3 regions of the Phycobacter azelaicus genome follow, and region 2 is predicted to be linked to each of the others. Evidence: riboswitches for the same ligand, from Rfam matches in the RefSeq annotation. Region 2 holds a riboswitch; each other region holds the start of a gene.

The links. Region 2 has a riboswitch for cobalamin ahead of INS80_RS00545 (CbtB domain-containing protein). Riboswitches for the same ligand answer to the same signal wherever they lie in the genome.
Region 1: it holds a riboswitch for cobalamin, as region 2 does, so the genes downstream of both, INS80_RS02875 (DUF1636 family protein) here and INS80_RS00545 (CbtB domain-containing protein) in region 2, are expected to answer to the same signal.
Region 3: it holds a riboswitch for cobalamin, as region 2 does, so the genes downstream of both, INS80_RS02940 (energy-coupling factor ABC transporter permease) here and INS80_RS00545 (CbtB domain-containing protein) in region 2, are expected to answer to the same signal.

What each region holds. Positions count from the first base shown of each region.
Region 1 covers NZ_WKFH01000003.1:363,879-370,993, reverse strand. Annotated here, with positions in the region: gene cobN (cobaltochelatase subunit CobN) at 1-988, opposite strand, end outside; gene cobW (cobalamin biosynthesis protein CobW) at 1,139-2,173, opposite strand; gene INS80_RS02875 (DUF1636 family protein) at 2,177-2,599, opposite strand; cobalamin riboswitch at 2,705-2,924, opposite strand; gene cobO (cob(I)yrinic acid a,c-diamide adenosyltransferase) at 2,986-3,621, shown strand; gene glpD (glycerol-3-phosphate dehydrogenase) at 3,628-5,193, opposite strand; gene INS80_RS02860 (DeoR/GlpR family DNA-binding transcription regulator) at 5,186-5,986, opposite strand; gene INS80_RS02855 (DUF1513 domain-containing protein) at 6,176-7,115, opposite strand, start outside.
Region 2 covers NZ_WKFH01000001.1:99,624-106,738, reverse strand. Annotated here, with positions in the region: gene INS80_RS00580 (DsbA family protein) at 1-413, shown strand, start outside; gene INS80_RS00575 (copper chaperone PCu(A)C) at 460-900, shown strand; gene INS80_RS00570 (SCO family protein) at 900-1,532, shown strand; gene INS80_RS00565 (M23 family metallopeptidase) at 1,741-2,895, shown strand; gene INS80_RS00560 (DUF411 domain-containing protein) at 2,899-3,354, shown strand; gene lspA (signal peptidase II) at 3,454-3,936, shown strand; gene INS80_RS00550 (DUF1636 family protein) at 4,202-4,537, shown strand; cobalamin riboswitch at 4,682-4,895, shown strand; gene INS80_RS00545 (CbtB domain-containing protein) at 4,930-5,100, shown strand; gene INS80_RS00540 (CbtA family protein) at 5,105-5,803, shown strand; gene INS80_RS00535 (hypothetical protein) at 5,872-6,375, shown strand; gene mntR (manganese-binding transcriptional regulator MntR) at 6,514-6,963, opposite strand.
Region 3 covers NZ_WKFH01000003.1:376,187-383,301, reverse strand. Annotated here, with positions in the region: gene cobF (precorrin-6A synthase (deacetylating)) at 1-514, opposite strand, end outside; gene INS80_RS02940 (energy-coupling factor ABC transporter permease) at 604-1,284, opposite strand; cobalamin riboswitch at 1,339-1,554, opposite strand; gene cobA (uroporphyrinogen-III C-methyltransferase) at 1,625-2,356, opposite strand; gene INS80_RS02930 (cobyrinic acid a,c-diamide synthase CobB) at 2,353-3,687, opposite strand; gene cobM (precorrin-4 C(11)-methyltransferase) at 3,680-4,474, opposite strand; gene INS80_RS02920 (cobalamin biosynthesis protein) at 4,471-4,848, opposite strand; gene cbiE (precorrin-6y C5,15-methyltransferase (decarboxylating) subunit CbiE) at 4,845-6,044, opposite strand; gene INS80_RS02910 (cobalt-precorrin-6A reductase) at 6,043-6,816, shown strand; gene cobJ (precorrin-3B C(17)-methyltransferase) at 6,780-7,115, opposite strand, start outside.

The sequences.
Region 1 (7,115 bases), on a different contig from region 2:
CCTTGAAGCTGACCACACCGGCCATGATGCGACCGTCCACCTCGGGCAACACCACATGCATGGCAAGATCGGCAGGTGACAGGCCACGTGCCGCTTCTGCCCAGTCCTTGCGGCGGGCGGTGGACAGCGCGACCTGAAACACCGGGCAGCCCGTCACGCTGAGCGGAGAGGCGCGCCCATCTGACCCTTGCGCCGAAAAAGCGGTGGCATTGATGATCGCGGCAGGGGCGAGGCGAGGGAGTTCGGCGTCGAGCCACTCCGCGGCGGCCGGTGCTTTGAGGCTGGCGGCAAAGATGCCAAAGGCGGCATAGCCGCGCGTCCGCAGTTCCGCGATCAGCGCATCCACCGGCGCGGTGTCGGCTGCTGTCAGGTAGGAGCGGTAGAAGCTGACGAGGACCAGCGGTTTGTCATCCTGTGGCAGGTCTGCAATGACGCCACGCTCGGGATCGTAAAAACCATACTCCGGTGTGGTCTTGAGACCCGGAACCGGCCCTGCATAAAGGCCGGCAGCAAGCGCCAGTTGAGCAAGGGCCGCCTGTGCCGCAACCGCGCCGCCCGCATCACACAGCGCCTGAAGGCGACGCAGGGTCGAGACTGGCAGGGTCGACAGCTCATCAAGGCGCGGATCCTCGCGCCCGTCGGCGGGCAGGATGGCAAGCGCGATGCCTTTGCGTCGGGCCAGATCCTGCAGGGTTGCCAGGCCATAAGGCCAGTAGCTTTCGCCGCCGATGAGACGCACCAACACGCCCTTTGCACCCTCAAGCGTCTGCTCAGTGTAGGTATCGACTGACAGGGGGTGTTTCAGCGCCACCAGATTGGCAAGGCGGCAGGACGGCAGCTTGCCCTTGGCCCGGTGCCAGCCGGCTGCAAAAGCGCCAAGGTCGCTGTCGGAAAAGGACAGAACGATCAGATCCGCCGGATCCTGCCCGACGTCGAAGGGGGTATCGGTTTCCTCTAGCCCGTGACTTTCGCGAAATACGACGTGCATGGGTCAGCTCCGCAACTTGGCAACAGGTGTGCCGAGAACTGCACACGGACGCGGGTGGGGGCAAAGCCCCCGCCGACGGGGGCGGTCGGGGGCTGTCCGGCCGTTTGGCCGAACGATAGGGTTGTTATCTTTCGCCCCCCGCATGACAGGTCAGGCTCCGAGATCTGCGTGGATGCCCGCGACGTCGATATCGTCGTGTTCGGCAATAACCACCAGCTGGGTCTTGCGCGGCTGGGTGCCCCAGGGTTGATCGTATTGGGCGCGCAGGCGTTCGCCCACAGCCTGTACCAGCATACGCATCGGTTTTCCTTCGACGGCGACATAGCCCTTTACGCGCAGAATCTTGCGGCTGCGGGCCATCTTGATGATGCGATCTTGCAGGTCTTGTGGGTCTGAGACTTCGCCCATTTCGACCACGATGGAGTCAAAATCGTCATGTTCGTGATCATGATGCCCGTCGTGATGGCTTGGACGCGAGTCGAGGTCATCTTCGGCAGCAGCACCAACGCCCAGCACGACGCGGGGATCGATCACGCCCTCGGTCATCGGCAGGATCGGCAATTTACGGGGCGCTTCGGCCTCGATCACGGCGCGGGCCTTGGTCAGGCCCTCTTCACCGGCAAGGTCCGCCTTGGACAAGAGCACGATGTCAGCGCAGGAGATCTGATCTTCGAAGACCTCGGACAGGGGTGTTTCGTGATCGAGGCTCTCGTCTGCCTCGCGCTGGGCCTGAACAGCGTCGAGATCGGGGGCGAATTGCCCTGCGGCAACGGCTTCGGCATCAGCGAGGGCAATCACCCCGTCCACAGTGATACGGGAACGGATCGCGGGCCAGTCAAAGGCCTTGAGCAGAGGTTTCGGAAGAGCCAGGCCCGAGGTTTCGATGAGGATGTGTTCGGGCGTTTCCGGCAGGGCCATCAGCGCCTCGATCGTGGGGATGAAATCATCGGCCACGGTGCAGCAGATGCAGCCGTTGGCCAGCTCCACGATGTTGTTTTCCGGGCAGTTCTCATCGGCGCAGGATTTCAGGATGTCGCCATCTACTCCGGCGGTGCCGAATTCGTTGACGAGCACCGCCAGACGCTTGCCTTGCGGGTTCTGCATAAGATGGCGGATCAGCGTGGTCTTGCCCGCGCCCAGAAAGCCGGTGATCACGGTGACGGGAATTTTGTTCAGATCGCTCATCGGTTACTCCTGAGATGGGCTGTCATCCGGCGCAGGCGCCGGGGGAATGCGGGCAATGGATTGCTTGCGAAAGACCTGGGGACGTTCGCGCCAGGGCACAAGGCCATCCTCGGTCGCGGCATAGGCGGCGGCGCCTTCCAGGATTTCCGCAACGTGCTGGTCCGGGTCAAGATCGCCGTAGATATAGCTCCAGCGGCCCGCGCCGCCGCTCAGCACCATCGAGCAGCCGCGCTTGCAGGCCGACAGGCATTCAACGCCGCGTACGGAAACGCCCTCGGGCAAATCGGTGCCTTTGAGGGCCTCGAGCAGAAGCGTGCCAGGGCGGGTGGCCTCGGGGTCGACACCGTCGCGCTTGCAGGTTGTGCAGACGGTCAGGAGGACCGGCGCCTCTGCCGGGGTCTGGATGTCTGAAGTGTCTTTCGCCATGGTCCGGCGACTCCTTCGCGTTCCTTTTGGCAGGCGGGGAGGGGCCAGAAGGGAGCCGCATCGTTGCATCGGCTCTCATCCGGTCGCGGAAACACCCCGTCCGCCCGTTGATCCTATCCGTTGGCAGGTCTCCCGGCTTGTGGATCCCAAGGCCTGTGCGCAGGGCGGGGGGCCTTTTCGGTCCTCCTGCCTTCCCGGTTTCACCCAGTGGCGTGGAGGCCTCTCCGGTCACGGTCGCGGGGGCGGCTGCGCTCCGGGCCGTTTGGGGCCCTGTCACATTCCCTCTTCGCCTGCTTGCGCAGGAACCAACAAAATCCCCTTGCGCTATTGGGGGCTTCCTTGTCAAGACATGGGGCCTAACCGCGCAAGCAGCAGGAGTGGACCCGGTGAGCGAAAAGTCCGAGAACGGCATTTCAGAAGAGGAAGCGGCACGTCACGCCTCCAAAATGGCCAAGAAGAAGGCCGCCCGCGATCGCATGATGGCCAACAAGGATGGTGAAAAGGGGTTGATCATTGTCCACACCGGCCCCGGCAAGGGTAAGTCCAGCTCGGGATTCGGTATGATCATGCGCTGCATCGCCCACAAGATGCCCTGCGCGGTGGTTCAGTTCATCAAAGGGGCCTGGCAGACGGGCGAGCGCACGCTGATCGAAGAGAATTTCAGCGATCTTTGCCAGTTCTACGCCATGGGCGAAGGCTTTACCTGGGAAACGCAGGACAAGGCGCGCGACATCGCGGCGGCCCGCGCTGGCTGGGAGAAGGCCAAGGAGATGATCCTCGACGAGAAGAACACAATGGTTCTGCTCGATGAGATCAACATTGCGCTGCGCTATGAATATCTGGATCTTGAGGAGGTGCTTGAGTTCCTGGTGGAGCATAAACCCCCGATGACACATGTTGTGCTCACAGGCCGCAATGCCAAGGAAGAGTTGATCGAGATCGCGGATCTTGTGACCGAGATGGGTCAGATCAAGCACCCCTTCCGCGCCGGGATCAAGGCGCAGAAGGGCGTTGAGTTTTAGGGGGTATCAGGTGGCGGCTTTGTCCCGGATGTAGACGTCTACCGCCTCGCGTTGGGCCTCATCCAGGCGCAGGCCCAGCTTGGTGCGCCGCCACAGGAAGTCATCGCCGCTGCGCACCCACTCATTGGCAATCGTCCAATCGAGTTCCCGTTCGGTGATCGTCGCGCCAAAATCCTGTCCCAGATTCTTGGCGCTGTCTGCCTTGCCCAGAACATCCCAGGCCTCGGTGCCATAGGCGCGGATCAGGCGGCGCACGGCATAAGACGACAGGAACGGATAGTCCGCCGCCAGCCGATCCTGCAGTTTCTTTACGTCGGCAACCGGGAAATCACCGCCAGGCAGGGCCACGCCTGCGGTCCAGTCCTGCCCGACACCGGGCAGTGCTTCGGCGATCTTGGCCAGCGCGGCCTCGGCCAGTTTGCGATAGGTGGTGATCTTGCCACCAAAGATATTCAAAAGCGGCGCCGCGCCGTTCTCCAGCGTCAGCACATATTCGCGCGTCGCCGCCGTGGCTGAGCTGGCCCCATCATCATAAAGCGGGCGCACGCCGGAGTAGGTCCAGACGATATCCTCGCGGTTGATCGGCTTTTCAAAGTACTGCGAGGCAAATTTGACCAGATACTCCTGCTCCTCTGGCGTGCAGGTCGGGGCAGTTTGCGGATCGGGGTGGTCGGCGTCGGTGGTACCGATCAGGGTAAAGTCTTCCTCGTAGGGAATTGCGAAAATGATCCGCCCGTCCGTGCCTTGGAAGAAATAGCAGCGGTCGTGGTCATAAAGTTTTGGCACTACGATGTGGCTGCCGCGAACAAGGCGCACGCCTTCGCGGCTGTTCTGGCCCAGTTTCTGTTGCAGCACGTCAGCGACCCAGGGGCCGCCTGCATTGACCAGCATGCGGGCGCGGCGCATGAAGACCTCGCCGGTGGCGCGGTCCTTGAGATGAATAAGCCAGTGATCCTCGGCGCGTTCGGCCACCAGAACCTCGGTGCGTGTCATGATCTCGGCGCCGCGCGCCGCAGCATCGCGGGCGTTCAACACCACAAGGCGCGCATCCTCGACCCAGCAATCAGAGTATTCAAAGGCTGTCTTGAACTTACGCTGCAAGGGCGCGCCTGCTTCGTCCTTGATTAGGTCCAGCTTGCGTGTTCCTGGCAGGATGCCGCGTTTGCCCAGGGTGTCGTAGAGGAACAGGCCGAGACGGATCAGCCAGGCTGGGCGGCGTCCCTTCATCCAGGGCATCACAAGGGTCAGCAGGCGCGAAGTGGGGGTGTCGCTGTCAAACCGCATGTCCTTGTGAAACGGCAGTACAAAACGCATCGGCCATGAGATATGCGGCATCGCCTTGAGCAGCACCTCGCGTTCGATCAGCGCCTCGCGCACGAGGCGGAATTCGAAATACTCCAGATAGCGCAATCCGCCGTGGAACAGCTTGGTCGAGGCCGACGAGGTTGCCGAGGCAAGGTCGTTCATTTCCGCCAGACTGACCGACAGGCCACGCCCAGCCGCATCACGCGCGATACCGCAACCGTTGATGCCGCCGCCGATAATGAAAAGGTCGGTGATGTTCTCATCCATCGTTTTCGCTGCTTTCGCTTTGAGTTTCGCTTTGGCCCGCGACCAGGATGCGTGTTCCGGCCGTGCGGGCCGCCTCGGCGAAGGGGGCAGGGACAGGGGCGTCGGTGATCACGAGATCCAGATCTGCCACATCGCAGATCCGTACCGGGGCAGAGCGTTGGAATTTGCTGTGATCGCAGACCAAGATACGGGTGCGGGCGTTTTTGAGGATCGCGCGCGCAACCGAGACTTCGCGTCCATCGTGATCCAACACCGCGCCATCTTCGTCGAGGGCCGAAGCTCCGATCACCGCAAAATCCACCTTGTAGCGCGAGATGAACTCGACCGCGTCCTCGCCGACGATGGCGCCGTCGCTTTGCCGTACTGCGCCGCCGACAAGGACTAGTTCACGACTTTCGCCACCCATCATCATGTTTATAATGTTGATATTATTAGAAATTACCGTCAGGCCGCGATGGCTGGACAGGGCACGCGCCACCTGCTCGGTCGAGGTGCCGATATTGAGCGTGAGTGAACAGTTTTCCGGGATGACCTCGGCTGCCAGGGCGGCCATGGCCTGCTTTCCATCGGCATTGAGTCTGCGCCGATCCTCATAGGCGCGGCTTGCGCCTGCGCTGATGCGCACTGCACCGCCATGAACGCGCGACAGGGCGCCACGCTCGGACAGATCCCGCAGATCAGCGCGCACGGTCTGAAGTGAGACGCCAAACCGCCGCGCCAGATCATCGACCTCGACACGATCCTGCGCATTCAGTAGCTCGACGATTTCGTTTTGGCGTGTTGTGGCATCCATGGGCTTTCCTTTTCTAAAGCTCACATAGTGTTTGGATTTCGATTTGTCATCGTTTATTTTCGAGAATGCGCGCTTTGGGCCTTTAGACGCATTTTTTCCGGCTTTGCGCGCGGGCAGCCACTGGCCCTGCCCCGCCCGGGGGCGAAGACGGGGCTGACCCTGTGCCCGCAAGGGGAGCTTCCGTTTTGGTCAGGCTAGCCTTATCAGGTGGTTGTCCCAAGCGATTGGTGCCTGTGTCAGCGGGGTCACGCTGTCGTAGCCGATCTGAACGATCCGGCCGGTCCCCGAACTGGAGATCAGGCCGCCCAATCCCGGAGCCAGACCGCAGACATCCGCCAGACGGTGTTCTGCGCTGATCCTACCGCTATCGGTGTCCATCACCTGCACAAGGCCTCCACGGGGGGAGGTCACGGCAACCTGTCTGCCATTCTCGGAAAAGGCGACTGATCCGCCATAGCCTGCAAGGTTGCGCAGTCGCGGATCGTCCTCTGCCATCAGGCGGGGGGCACTGCCAAACCGGTGCAGCCCGACAATCGGGACATCCGTGCCCTGATCGCCCTGCCACTGCATGGCAAAGGCGACGGTGCCATCCGCGTGCATCGCAAGGTGGCGGATCGAGTTCTTGTGCAAATCCTGCCCGAGTTCGACCTGCTCATCCAAGCTTCCGCCAAAGCTGAGGTAGCTGAGATTGGGCTGCATTGTCGGGATGTTCAGCTTGGCCCGGCCGCTGTCGGGGTGTGTTTCGATGCCGCCATTGGCGACGATGATCCCCGGCCCATCCATGCGCAGCAGCATGTCATGTGGTCCGAGCCCACCCGATGAAAAGCTGCCCATGCGCCGGTAGCCGACGGCCGCATCCCACAGACCGATGACGCCGCGCCCGGCTTCAAAGTCATTCTCGGTGGTCATCAGCAGTCCGCCGTCGGGGGTAAAGACACCGTGCCCATAAAAGTGATGGCCCGAGGGTGGTTCAAGCCGGGCCAACCGGGCGCCGCTGCGGCAGTCGACGACATCTGCGAACCGTCCGGGGCGCCGGGCAAAGGCGACTGCTTCTGGACGGCTAGGGTGGGCCGCAGCAGCATGGCCGCGGGCGGGTAGGTCGCGTTGAAACAGGACCTCGCCGACTTCG
Region 2 (7,115 bases):
TTTTGGACAAAAATCCCGAAGCCGTGCGTGTTGTCATACGATACACTCCGTTTCACGGACCGATTTCGGATATAGCCGTCAAGTTGCTAGAAGCGGCCCGGATGCAGGGCAAGTTCGAACAGGTGCTAAATGCTCTAATGGCTTATCAAGACGCGTGGGCGGCGCATGGGGCGTTTGATCAACAAAAGCTGGGAAAGATCGCGGCCGGAGCCGGGCTCGATCTCGAACTTGCGATAGAGCAGATGAAATCACCCGATATCGTGGCAATCGTCAATCAGGACAAAGCGGACGTAGAAACAATGGGCGTTCGCCAGACCCCAACGTTCTACATCAATGGCAAGCCGCTAGATCCGTTTGGAATGGACGAATTGAGACAACAGGTTGACGCCGAAGTAGCTGCAGTTGGCAGCTAGTGGTCAAAAAGGGAACCGCAAAGTGAAGACAGTACTCTATGGCCTGATGGCCGCAAGCATGTTCGCATCAAGCACAGCGACCCCGGTAGAAGCTGGTTCGGAAGACGTTGTCGTCGAAGATGCCTGGGCGCGCGCGTCAATCGGCGTAAACCGTCCGGGTGTCGCGTATATGACAATCCGCAATACAGGCGACGAGGCTGTGATACTTACTGGCCTCCGCACGGATTTGGCGATGATGCCTGATATTCACCAGACATCCACAAATGCCGATGGTGTTAGCTCAATGGCACCTGCAGGCGAGATCGAGATTGCGCCGGGTGAATCTGTGTCTCTGGAACCGGGTGGCCTTCACGCCATGCTGATGCGCTTGCAGCGACCGATGGCCAAGGGCGAAAGCTTTTCCTTGACGCTCGACTTCTCGGACGGTGGTGAGATCGTGGTCGAGGTTCCAATTCTAGGTATTGCAGCGCGCGGTCCCGAGAGCTAATGACCCGACGGTCGATCCTCAAGTATGCCTTCGCTGGCATCGCGGCGATCATCCTGACACTTGTTGTTGGGTGGTGGCAGGTCGATGGCCCCGGCGCGCCCGAACAAGCGGGGTTGCGCCCGGTTGCCCTATCTGAAATGGAATTCCGCCTGACAGATCACGAAGGTAACGAGGTTGGACCCGAAAACCTTATCGGCAGCCCGTCAATGGTCTTCTTCGGCTTCACCTATTGCCCGGACGTTTGTCCGACGACTCTGTCGGATATTTCCGGCTGGCTTGATGACCTGGGCGAAGAGGCGGAGGGAATGAACGTGGTGTTCATCACCGTCGATCCAGAGCGGGATACTGTCGAGGCAATGGCCGAGTATGTCGGCTATTTCCATCCGTCGATCCGCGGGTGGACTGGCCCGGAAGAGGAAATTGCGCGCGCAGCACAGGGCTTCCGCGCACGCTATGGGCGGGTGCCGACCGAAGGTGGCGACTACACCATGAACCACACTGCCAGCGTTTTCCTTTTCGACGCGAAAGGCCGGTTCAGCACCATGATCGACTATCACGAGCCGAGGGAATTCGCAGTGCCGAAAATCCGGCGTGCGCTCAATAGAGAAACTGGGGGGCAACATGAGAATTAGAACAATCGCGGCAGGTTTCGCATTCGTATCGGTGCTGTCGGTGGGCGGGTTGGCAATATCGGGCATCTGGTCGAAGGATCCGATCCCTCCCGGTCTGGCAGCTGCAACCACTTGGTCGCCACCTCAACTCCCGCTTCCCACTTCTATTGAAACGGAAACACCGCAGGTCGCACAAACACGTGTGGAGCCCGCAATACCACTCCAGTCCATGCCACGTCTGGAGGTTGCGAGCGCCGATACTCTCTTACCGACGATAGAACCTCCGCTCTCCAACTGGTCACGCGATATCGCAACCGGCGAGACGCTCGACACCGTTCTTGAAGAAGCAGGTCTCTCAGCGACTGACCGTGCCGAGGTCGCTCTGGCCCTCGGCGCGGAATATGATCTGAGGCGACTTAGGCCTGGGCATTCGGTCACCGTTGTTTCGACGATGGACGGCAGCCCGCGCAGCGTCGCGCTCTCCGTCGAGGACGGTGTGCGGATCGAGGCGATCTTTGGCGAAGAGTTGGCCACGCAGGTCGTGACCCCGGCTCCCGACTTCATAACATCGGCGGGCGAAGCGGTGATCGACAGCTCGCTTTTTGCCGCGCTGGAAGAAGCCGAGATGCCTGCCCGCTTCGCTGTCGATTTGGCACAGATGCTGGGTGGAATCGTCGACTTCCGTCGTGAGGTGACCGGCGGAGAAACGCTTCGGCTACTGTGGCGCGAGGCCCGTGTTGGCGAAGACAGAATTGGTCAGCCGGAACTTACCTTTGCATCGCTGGAGATCGGCGGCGCACTTTATGAAGTTGTCTGGCCGGTAAGCGGTAGCGATCGGGCAACGATTTACGTCAATGGCACGGTTCTCCGCGTTTTTGCACAGCCTGTCGAAGGGGCGCGATTAAGCTCGGTATTTGGCCGCCGTACGCACCCGGTCTACGGCAATGTCCGGATGCACACAGGTGTCGATTTCGCGACGGCAAGCGGAACGCCGGTTCAAGCGACAGCACCGGGACGGATCAGCTTCATCGGCTGGCGGGGCGGCTATGGTCGCGTGGTCGAAATCGCCCACGGCTCAGACACAATGACACGCTATGCGCATCTCAGCGCTGTGCCCGAGGGCCTGGCACAAGGCCAACGCGTTGCGGCGGGAGATGTGATCGGTCGCGTCGGCGCGACTGGCACGGCGACGGGCCCGAACCTGCACTACGAAGTCCTCGTGGATGGACGCCCTACTGACCCCCTCTCTGACGACAGACTTGCCGAAGCGGCTGAGAGCGAAGCGGATGATACAGCCGCGCTTTTGCGTCTGGTCGAGGCGCGGGCGCTTCTGAATGAAAACCTCGGCAGCGACATTGCCGAAACGACAACCGAAAGGCTCTGACCCATGAGACGCATGATCCAAGCTCTTGCCATCACACTCGCCCTGTTACCGGCGGCGCAGGCCCTCGCGGAGGCAACCCCAATAGACGTCCGCAAGACCAATGGATGCGGTTGCTGTCTGTCCTGGATGAATCATCTTGAGGAGAACGGCTTCGCACCAATAGGCCAGGACATGTTCGGCGGCCTTCTCGTGCGCTTCAAACTCGACAACGGAGTGCCGCAGCGCATGGTCTCCTGTCACACTGGGCTCGTGGACGGTTACGTGATCGAGGGACATGTGCCTGCAGCCGACATCCGCCGCCTTCTGAACGAACGCCCCGATGCGGTCGGTCTCGCAGTCCCCGGAATGCCCTATGGTTCGCCAGGGATGGGGCCGGAAGACGAACGCGATGCCTACGACGTCTTCTTGATCCAGAAAGACGGCTCGACCGAAATATTTTCGAGCTACCCAGCAGGGTAACCGAGCCGAATTATGGAAGTCCTTTCCCCAATCTAGCTAACCTATTCAGCCGCTTCAGCGCAGACCGGCCAATGGTATCCAAAGTAGTTACGTTGCAACATGTTGACAGTCAACAAAACACAAGTACTCGGCATACTAGCTGTCGTCGGCGCCGTCGCCACTGATCAGGTAACAAAAGCCTGGGTTGTCGCGAGCGCCGATACCCTAAAAGACGGGATCGCTGTCTTTCCCGGGCTTAATCTCACGTTCCATCGCAATGATGGCGTAACCTTCGGGCTTTTGGGTGGCGCCCCCTGGTGGGGCCTCTTGCTTCTTGCGCTTATCATTTGTGCCTGGCTCCTGATCATGATGCTTCGCACAGAGAGCAGTATAGAAGCGATTGCGTATGGGGCGATCATAGGTGGCGCGCTCGGCAATGTCGTTGATCGCATCCATTATGGAGCCGTAACAGACTTCCTTGATTTTTTCATTGGATCTGCACACTGGCCGACTTTCAACATGGCAGACGTATTCATTGTCGGAGGTGCCGGATTACTGCTGGTGGTACCAGTGATCCAGAGGCACTTCGAGGGCGATCATTGAAGACATTGCCCCAAGTTTCATTCGGCGGATTTTTTGCCTGAGCAACTGTTTCCTCGATTTGCCGGACAAGAAAAATTTCTCGTGCCACAAGTCTGAATAATCTATGTTGGCATTGTAGGTGCCTACTCCGGCGAGCTTACCGATCGCTCAAGTATTGACTTTTCTAAAGGCACCGCGACAAAACCAAGTTTCGAAATCGAACCAGTAACCACCCGCAGATATTGAATCATAAAGAAGGTTGCTCAAAAAAGGACTTGCTCGGCGCATGCACCTACCAACGCTTACTTTATGCCGAACCTGCCGTGACGCGGATCCAACCCTGTATGATCAAGTGGTATCAACGCTAAAGGCAGCGAATGTGAAGGCAAAATTGCAGCACGTCGATTGCATGTCCGGCTGCATGCGACCACAAACGCTTGCAGTCCGACAGAACGACAAGACTGCTTATCTTTTCGGTGAGATAACTGCTCAAGACCTGCCGGACATCCTGACATTCATCCGGATGTATCAGGAAAGCCCAGACGGTAACTTCGCGGATGCAAGGCCACTTGGAAAGCTGCGTTTCAAGGCTATTGCTCGCATTCCCGCAGATGTGCAGTAAACCACCCGCACCACGATATTAGTAGCTCCTGCGGTGAATTATTGCATTCAGTACAGTGTTGACAGCAGCAGATTTCAAATCAATTTGGCGCTGCGGAACTTAGGCATGCCGGTTTCGTACTTGACCTGCTACCGCCTAATCGGACAGAAACAGTCATTACGGTGCTCAAAGGTGCAAATGCATTAGAGCTGAAACGGGAATGAGGACGGTGGACCAAATCGCGGCACCGAAACCTCAACCGCCCCCGCGACTGTGAGCGGCGAGCTACCTTCCATTTCCACTGGTGCGAGAGTGCTGGGAAGGGGGAAGACGGCATCGACCCGCGAGTCAGGAGACCGGCCGTATATTGAACGTAACTTGCGCCGTCGGGTGTGACGGCAAGGAGGACTAAAATGACGACAAACGCTATCAAAGCATCCGCTGTAGGATCAACCATTCTGCCCGCAGTGTTCGCCCTTATTCTGGGTTTGGGTGTTGTTACTGTGACCGGCCATGCTCAAGCTTCTGGCCTGCATGACGCTGCTCACGATGTGCGCCACGCAACTGGCTTTCCCTGCCACTAAGACCATGTTCAGTCGTATTCTGACCAGCGCGTTGTTCGCTGGTGCTGCAGCGGGGCTGATTGCCGCCTTGCTGCAGCTTTATTTCGTGCAGCCTGTACTTCTCCACGCCGAACTTTATGAGGGTGGCGATTTGGTGCATTTTGGCGCTGATCCTGTGACTGCGCATCCCGAGTTGCCCGGCATGTTCGCCGAGCCGGTGCGCGACGGCCTAAGCATCATCTTCACGATGCTGACGTATACTGGCTATGCATTGGCCCTTGTGGCGCTTATGTCGATTGCCGAACAACAGGGTCGTGAGATTAACGGTCGCACCGGTTTGCTTTGGGGCTTGGCTGGCTTTGTTGCCTTCCACTTTGCGCCTGGCTTGTCGCTGGCGCCTGAAGTGCCAGGCGTAGCCGCAGCAGATGTCGGTGTGCGCCAAGTATGGTGGACTGCTACTGTTGCCACAGCTGGCGTCGCCATGTGGTTGATCGCCTTTGGAGGCAACTTGGTGAGCTATCTGATCGCCGCTGGACTGCTGATAGCGCCTCACGTCGTCGGTGCGCCTGAACCCGACACCTTCGCTGGCCCGGTTCCGACCGAGATCGGCGCGCTATTTGCCGCCCGAGCCTTTGGCATCGGCATGGCCGCTTGGGTGTTGCTGGGAAGCTTTGCCGGATACTTCTGGCAGGCTGAAGGCAAACGCGCGAACGCCGCCGCCTGATTCCTTTCCTCTATTGCTTTCCCGCCGGTCACCGCCGGCGGGAGCTTTCATTTATTGAGGAGGACAAAATGTCCCGTTCACTCGCTCTCTTCGCCATCGGGCTGATTTTTGGCGGCGGCGTCGGCTTTGTGATCGCGGCCGGCAGCGGCAGCACCTTTGACAGCCACGACCATGCTGACCCGTCTCAACATGGTAGCAATGCGGAGATGGCAGCCCATGACCACTCTGCTGTCACTAACTTACCGGCCGACAGCAATGCCCCCAGCGTGGCGATCAAGATGATTAAAGATCCGATGGCAGGTTGGAACTTGCACGTGACACCGCAAAACTTCCGATTTTCTCCTGAGAATGCCTCTACTGAGGAAATACTTGGTGAAGGTCACGCGCATGTCTATATCAACGGCGAAAAGCTGGGGCGCCTTTATGCCAACTGGATACACCTCCCATCACTGCCGGATGGCGACGTTGAGATAAAAGTTTCCCTCAATGGCAACAGCCACAGCCCGCTAATGGTTGGGGGCTTGCCCGTCGAGGCCAAACTAATCGTTCAAGCAGACGATGACGGCTCCTGAGCAAAACTCAGATCTTGACTGAACTTCGGTCGCAGGGGCCTTGCGCCCCTGCATTGCCATGGTTTGCATGTCAGGATCGAATGCAATCCTCCCCTGAGCGCATCATTATGGCAAATGGCAATAGCATGAACCAACTCGCTATCGGCTCATTTTACTCTGTGAAAAATCCTTGAATACGCGAAGCGTCTCTTCGCTTACATGATGCTCGATACCTTCAGCATCGTGCTCGGCCACGTCTTTGGAAATACCCAGGGCGATAAGGAACTCCACAACAATTCGGTGCCGCTTTCGACAAGCCTCGGCCAATCGCCGCCCAGCATCCGTTAGGCGTATTGATCGGTAAGGTTCCTGCACAATGAAGCCCTCGCGTTTAAGCCGGGTCAGGTTCTTGGACACAGTGGGCTGGGTCACGCCGAGCCGCTCGGCAATCTCCACGGGCCTCGCTGAACCGTTCTGGTGAATCAGCTCCGCGATCAGCTCGACATAATCCTCCACAACTTCGCTTTGTCGGGCGGCGCGGGCTGCCTCGAAACCGCTCACCTGGTCGTCAGGTTTACGTCCGAATAGTTGTGGTTTCTGATCGGTCATTCTGCTCTCGGTGTCTATTGCTGGTGCGGAACCCTGCTTGCCGCGCCTTATTGTGTATGCACCAGCGACGCGGGCCTTGACAATGACATAGACTTTTCTACAAAACTTAGCCAAGGCTAATAATTATAGACTGAACCATGAAACACCTGATT
Region 3 (7,115 bases), on a different contig from region 2:
CGCGCAACTGGCGCCCGGTCGTGATGGTGACAGGGGCGCCAATCTCGTTCAGGGGGATGGCATGCGCGGCTGTCAGCGCCTGGATCGAAGTGATGCCAGGAATGACGCGCAGCCGGACGTTGGTGCGTGCCTTGAGCCGGTCGGCAATACGCATGGTGCTGTCGTAAAGAGAGGGATCACCCCAGACGAGAAAGCCGACCTTGCCACCTGCGGGCACAAGGTCATTGATGTTTCGCTCCCAGACTTCTGCAATGGCATCGTGCCAGTCATCCACGCCCTGCCGGTAGCTGGGATTCCCAGCATCGCGCTTGGGCAGCTGGAATTCGACGATTTGGGGGCCCTCACCGCGCAGTACCCGATTGCAGATCTCGCGGCGTAGCCCCGCCAGATCGTCCTTTCCTGCGCCCTTGTTGGGGATAAGGATCAGGTCCAGTGTGTTCAGGGCCTCGATGGCCTCTAGCGTCAGGTGCTGTGGATTGCCGGTGCCGATACCGACAAGGGTCAGGTCAATCATCATTCGGGGCCTTGGACAGGGAGATCCTTGTCAATGAACACGGCCCCGAATTGGGGCCGTGCTTGATAGCAGTTGATTTCCTGCAGTTCTTAAGTGGCTGCTGCATAAAGACGCGGTGTCACCAAACCGCCGCGCTCAAGACCACGCAGGCTCTTGGCGGTGGCGAGGACAGCAAGGTCGACCAGTGGCTCAATCAGGATGACCATCATGTAGGCCGCACCGAAGGTGAAGACCGATGCCATGGTTTCCGCGCCAATGCCCTGACCATAAAAGACCCAGAAAGCGACCCAGCCGACAACACCGGCCTGATAGGCGGTCGAAAGCGCAAGCGCTTGGGAGTATTTCAGATCCACATAGGCGGTGCCCGGCGCAATGACTTTCTTTGCCAGTGCCTGCATCGCAAACAGCGGCACCAGTAGTGTCGTCAGGTTGATGAAGTATTGCGGAAGATCGATGGGCGCAAAGAACACTCCCTGTATCAGAAGGCCCATTGCCAGACCAAAGGTGGCAGGGGCGGCACCAAGGATCAGGAACAGCGTCGAGCCGAGAATGAAGTGTACTTCGGAGACGCCAACCGGGAAGTGCGGCAGGATTTCAAAGAAAGCAAAAACGCCGACCGTGGCAATGGCCGAGCGCGCCGCGAAGGACGCGATGCCCGAGTTGCGTAGGTCATCCATGGTTTTCTTGGCGGCAAAGCCAAGCGCGCCTGCAGCGGTTGCATAGGACAGGGCGATTTTCGCACCGTCGACGATACCGGGTTCAATATGCATATCTGTCTCCTTGCCGCCTCACCCGGCGGCACTAGGTTCATTGGTGGCCAGTGCTGGCCGGGTTAACCAATGGCAGGTCTCCTGACTCGCGGGTCTGTGCCGCTCCGGGGCCTTCCCAGTCCCGTTTGGGACCAGTGGCCATGCCCGGTGGCTCGCCGCTCACAGTTGCGGGGGCAGTCACGGATTTGGCGCCTTTTGGCTACACCGCACCGTGTTCCCTTTTCATCCTTGGGTCTTAGACCCGTCGGAACCGTTGGTCATAGAGAGATGGCACAGGCGTCAAGAAGCTGTCAACGAGGCAGACGCGTCATCCATGTGTCATTTGCGGCATATGGCAGAATCAGTGCGGCAGGTCCTCGTCTGCCAGCGGCCCGTAGAGGATAAGCACTGGCGCCTTGGTCTCCATCGCGCGCAGCACATCCGGCAACTCTCCTACTGTATGACAGGACAGGGTCTGATCGGGTGTCGATACACCCAGCGCGATCAGCGCATGGGTTTCCGGCGGCAGTCCGGCCTCCAGCAGGCGCTCTGCCAGCGCAGCAAAAGTGCGTTTCCCCATGTAGACGACCGTTGTGGCCTCGGGGTCTGCAAGGGCGGCCATATTCAGGTCCTCTGGCAGGCCGCCGGTGACGTCATGTCCGGTAATGAACTGCAAGCGCCGCGCGGTCAGGCGGCGGGTAAGAGGGATGTTCGCAGCGGCGGCAGCTGCCGAGGCTGCAGTGACGCCGGGCACAATCTCGAAGCCGATACCGGCCCGGCGCAGGGCGGTAATCTCTTCCTCAAGGCGACCGAATACCCCTGAATCACCAGATTTCAGCCGTACCACATGAGCGCCGGTGGACGCGTATTCAACCAACAGTTGGCTCACGTGATCTTGCCGGGGCGAAGGGCGTCCGGCGCGTTTGCCCACTCCCACCAGATCGGCGTCCTTTCGGGCGTGGGAAAGGATCGGACCCGACGACAGATCGTCAAACAGCACCGCATCCGCGACCTCAAGCCGCCTCACGGCCTTGACGGTCAAAAGCTCAGGATCGCCGGGACCGGAAGAGACAAAACTGACAAAGCCGGTCATGGGGTCTCTCCAGTGATGAGATGGAAGAAGGTGCCGGTCACATGGCCGCGCACCGAGCCGGTTTCGGGCACCGGGTTGCCGTCTGCATCCATCACATTGGCAAGGGGGGCGTCGGGCTCATCCACAATGGTCGAATAGTGAAACTCATGCCCGCGTAGGGCGGTGCCGCTCGCAAACCCCGGCATCGGAGCCTGAAGGATCGCGCGGCGGTAGCCCAGATGGAACTTGCGCTTCTCGTAGGAGGTGACAAGGCCCAACAGCCCGGCCATCTGGTGCCGGTTGCCTGCCTTGTCGACCAGCACTTCGCCAAGGGCCATGTAACCGCCGCATTCGCCGTGCACCGGACGGGTTTGGGCGTGTTTGCGCAAAGCCGCGCGGAAGGTTGCCGCAGCGGCCAGTCTGCCGCCGTGCAATTCGGGATATCCCCCCGGAAGCCAGACAAGATCGGCATCCGCCGCAGGAGCCTCATCCGCGAGCGGCGAAAACGGCAGGATCTCGGCCCCCGCCGCCCGCCAGCCTTCCAGAAGATGCGGATAGGTAAACGAGAACGCAGCATCACGGGCCAGAGCGATGCGCTGGGCGGGTGGGTTCGGCAGATGTGCCGCTGCGGGGGCAATTCCGGCGCGGGCGGCGGATTTGATTGCCTCCAGATCGACGTTGTCGCGCAGGAATGCGGCATAGCCCGCGATGGCGGCTTCGAGATCCGGGTGCTCCACCGCCTGAATGAGGCCGAGATGGCGCTCCGGCAGGGTGAGATCGCCGCGCCGGGGCAGGGAGCCGAGAACGGGAATGCCAGCGCGCTCCATCCCAAGCCGGGTCAGTCTTTCGTGGCGCGCGCTTGCAACGCGGTTGAGGATCACGCCCGCAAAGGGCAGGTCGGGATCATAGGCGCGAAATCCCAGCGCCGTGGCCGCTGCCGATTGCGCCTGACCGCCCACATCCACGACCAGCACCACCGGCCAGCCCATGCGCTTTGCGGTTTCCGCGGAAGAGCCAAAGCCGCTTTGCCCGCGTGTCGCCACGCCATCGTACAGACCCATGGAGCCTTCGCCGACGCAGATCTGCGCATCGCTTGCCTGACCGGCAACGGCATCCAGCAGGCCGCTATCCATCGCCCAGGTGTCGAGGTTGAAAGAGGCGCGGCCCGCCGCGGCAAGGTGAAAGGCCGGGTCGATGTAATCGGGACCGCTTTTGTAGGGTTGAACTGCAAGGCCATCCTCTGCCAGTGCGCGCAACAATCCTAGCATCACGGTGGTTTTGCCTGTACCTGAGGCGGGCGCCGAGATCATAAAGCCCGGCGGGTAGGATCCGGTGTTTCCTGTTTCAGTCATCACCATCGCTCCAACTGGCCCATTGGCTGTCGGCGCTTTGCGGGCGGTAGCGCCGATCGTAATCCTGCGCGTAAAGGCAGCTTTCGTCAAAATCCTCGGCGCCAAGGGCATGGCCTACAAGGATCAGCGCGGTCCGTCCGCGCGCGCCATCTGTGGCTTCGATCAATGTGCCGAGGGTGGCCTTGATGATCTTCTGATCCCGCCAGGAGGCGCGCCAGACGATGGCAACCGGGCAGTCCGCGCCATAGGCGGGGGTGAGCCGCGCCACCACATCGTCCAGCACATGCACCGACAGGTGAATGGCGAGTGTTGCGCCGGTGCGGGCGAAGTTTTCCAGCGTTTCGCCCTCGGGCATGGTGGACGCCCGCCCCGAGGTGCGCGTCAGCACCAGCGATTGGGCTACGCCGGGTAGCGTCAGTTCAGCGCCAAGGGCGGCGGCGCTGGCGGCGAAGGCTGGCACGCCTGGCGTTACGTCATAGGCAATGCCCAGATCCCGCAGGCGGCGAAGCTGTTCGCCCATGGCGGACCAGACCGACAGATCACCTGAATGGAGCCGCGCCACATCCTGACCGGCGGCATGGGCGGCTTCGATCTCGGCCATGATTTCGTCCAGCGACATGGACGCGGTATTGACGATCCTTGCGCCTTCCGGGCAGTGCTGCAGCAGCGCCTCCGGCACCAGCGAGCCGGCATAAAGGCAGACGGGGCAGGCGGCGATCAGGTCACGCCCGCGCAGGGTAATCAGATCGGGTGCGCCGGGTCCGGCGCCGATGAAGTGAACGGTCATGGGGTCAGTCTTTCAGCAATGGCCGCAGTGGCCAGACCATCTGCGGTAACAACTCGGGGGCCAAGCAGGCGGGCGGTGGCGGTATCGCCGCCCTGGCATGCGCCCAGAAGGGCGGCGGCTTCGGCCAGCGATCCAGTTCCGAACCGCGCCAGGATACGGTCGGATGAGGTCAGGGTCGAAGTGCCGCGCAGAGCCTCTTCCGGCAGGGCGATAACGGGCAGGTTCATCTTGGCAGAAAGGGCACGGAACGCTGGTGTCTCTGCCTTGGCGGCAACCGAGGCCAGCCCATCGGGGCGATGCCCGGTCAGTGCCAGCGCGGCGGCGAGATCGTTCGCAGTAGCACCCTCGCGAAATCCGAAGCCTGCCACTTTCATCGCATGACACTCCATTGAAGGACGGGGCGCGCGCGCTCCCAGCCGCGCATGGAACCAAGCGGTCCAGCTTCGGCGATCTCGGCTTTCAAAATGTCGCCGCCATACGTTGCCTGGGCCTGCATCAAAAGTGTTTCGGTTTCCAACGTGACGCCATTGGCCACAATCCGAGTGCCAGATGGCAGCACGGCCCACAGGTGATCCAATAGCGCCTGCGAGCCGCCGCCGCCGATGAAGACACAATCGGGCATCTCGAACCCATCCAGCACATCCGGCGCGCGGCCCAGCACAGCTTTCATTTGGTGTTCGATCCCGAACCGTTCGGCATTGGCGCGGATATTGGCAATCCGATCCTCGCGTGGCTCGAAGGTGATGGTGCGCGCGCCGGGCGCGGCAAGGCACCATTCTACCGAAACCGAACCGGAGCCGCCACCGATGTCCCACAAGAGTTCCCCCGCGCGCGGGGCCAAGGCGGACAAGGTCAGGGCGCGGATGGGGCGCTTGGTGATCTGCCCGTCGCTGAGGAACAGATCGTCGGGTAACCCGCTGGCGCGGGGCAGGCCTTTTGCACCTGTAACCGCCAATGCGGCGATGACGGGCGCGGTAATGTCCGTCAGGTCAAATACATCTGCGCGCCGGCTGCGCACCCGTTGGCGCGGGCCGCCCATGGCCTCCATCACTGTGATTTCGGTCGCACCAAAGCCCTGTTCAGCCAGCCATCTGGCCAGCGCTTCCGGGGCCGCGCCATCGCGCAGGGTGCAGATGATACGCCTGCCCCTGTTCAACACGGGTGTCAGCCTCTCGAACGGCGCCGCATGAAGGCCGAGGCAGAGTGTTTCTTCCAGCTTCCAGCCAAGGGTATTTGCGACCAGTGAGAAGCACGAAGGCGCAGGGTGCGAGATCCATTCGCCCCGGTGCAGATCCGACAGCAGAGAACCGCCCGCGCCGTGCCAGAAGGGATCGCCCGAGGCTAGAACCACCACCCGACGTCCTCGCGCGGCCAGAACCGGGGCGGTTGAAAAAGGGACCGGCCAGGGCTGGCCGCGTGATCCCGCCTCTACAAGTTCAAGATGGCGCGGGCCTCCAAAAATGACCTCGGCATCTGCAATGGCTTTCCGGCTTGCATCCTGAAGCCCCGCCAGTCCATCTTCGCCGAGGCCGACGAGAGTCAGCCAGGGTTTTTCTTGAGGGTCAGACATCATGCGCATCCTGCTATTGGGCGGCACATCGGAAGCCTCGCGTCTTGCGGTTGCTGTGGCCGATGCCGGGCTCGATGCCGTGTTCTCCTATGCTGGCCGTACGGCGCAGCCCGTGTCCCAACCCCTGGCCCTGCGGGTGGGCGGGTTTGGTGGCGTCGAGGGGCTGGTGACCTACTTGCGAAACGAGCGCATCACCCATGTGATTGATGCAACGCACCCCTTCGCGGCGCAGATGAGCAGCAATGCGGTTCGTGCCTGTGGACACGCGGGTGTTGCACTGTGTGCGCTTGAACGCCCTGCTTGGCAGGCCGACACGGGTGATCGCTGGACCCATCTTGCCACACTGGAAGAGGCCGTTGCAGCCCTCCCGGATCGGGGTGCGCGAGTTTTCCTCGCGATCGGAAAGCAGAACCTGTCGGCCTTTGCGGCAAAGCCTGAGAACCATTACCTTCTCCGCCTGGTAGACCCGCCAGAGGCGCCCTTGCCGCTGCCGAATACCAGTGTGGAAATTGCCCGCGGCCCGTTCGATGTGATGGGAGACAGATCGCTGATGCAGGCCCATGGCATTACACATGTGGTTTCCAAAAATGCCGGCGGAAGCGGCGCCGAAGCCAAACTGCAGGCGGCTCGCGAGCTTGGCGTGCCTGTGATCATGATCGCACGCCCCAAAGTCCCGGAACGCAGGGTTTTGGCTTCGGTCGAACAGGTGATGGGTTGGCTTCGGGGCGGCGCTGATCACGAGGTTGCATCCCCTGCAGAGCGGGGCGTGTAGACAAACCGCCCGATAGCCCGAGTATCTCTGTTGCCGACGATCACCATGGTGCGCATGTCCGCCATTTCTGGCGTTGCGTGCTTCAGGGCCACGGTGTTGATCTGCTGCGTCGGTTTGGTCACATCACGCGCAAAGCTGATCAGCGTATCGCCGCCGCATGCGTCGCGCAGGATTTCCAGCGCGCGGGCGAACTGGTGTGGGCGAGACTTGGAGCGCGGATTGTAAAAAGCCATGGCAAAGCCCGCTTCGCCAGCCGCACGCAGGCGGGTTTCGATCAGTGACCAGGGCTTGAGATTGTC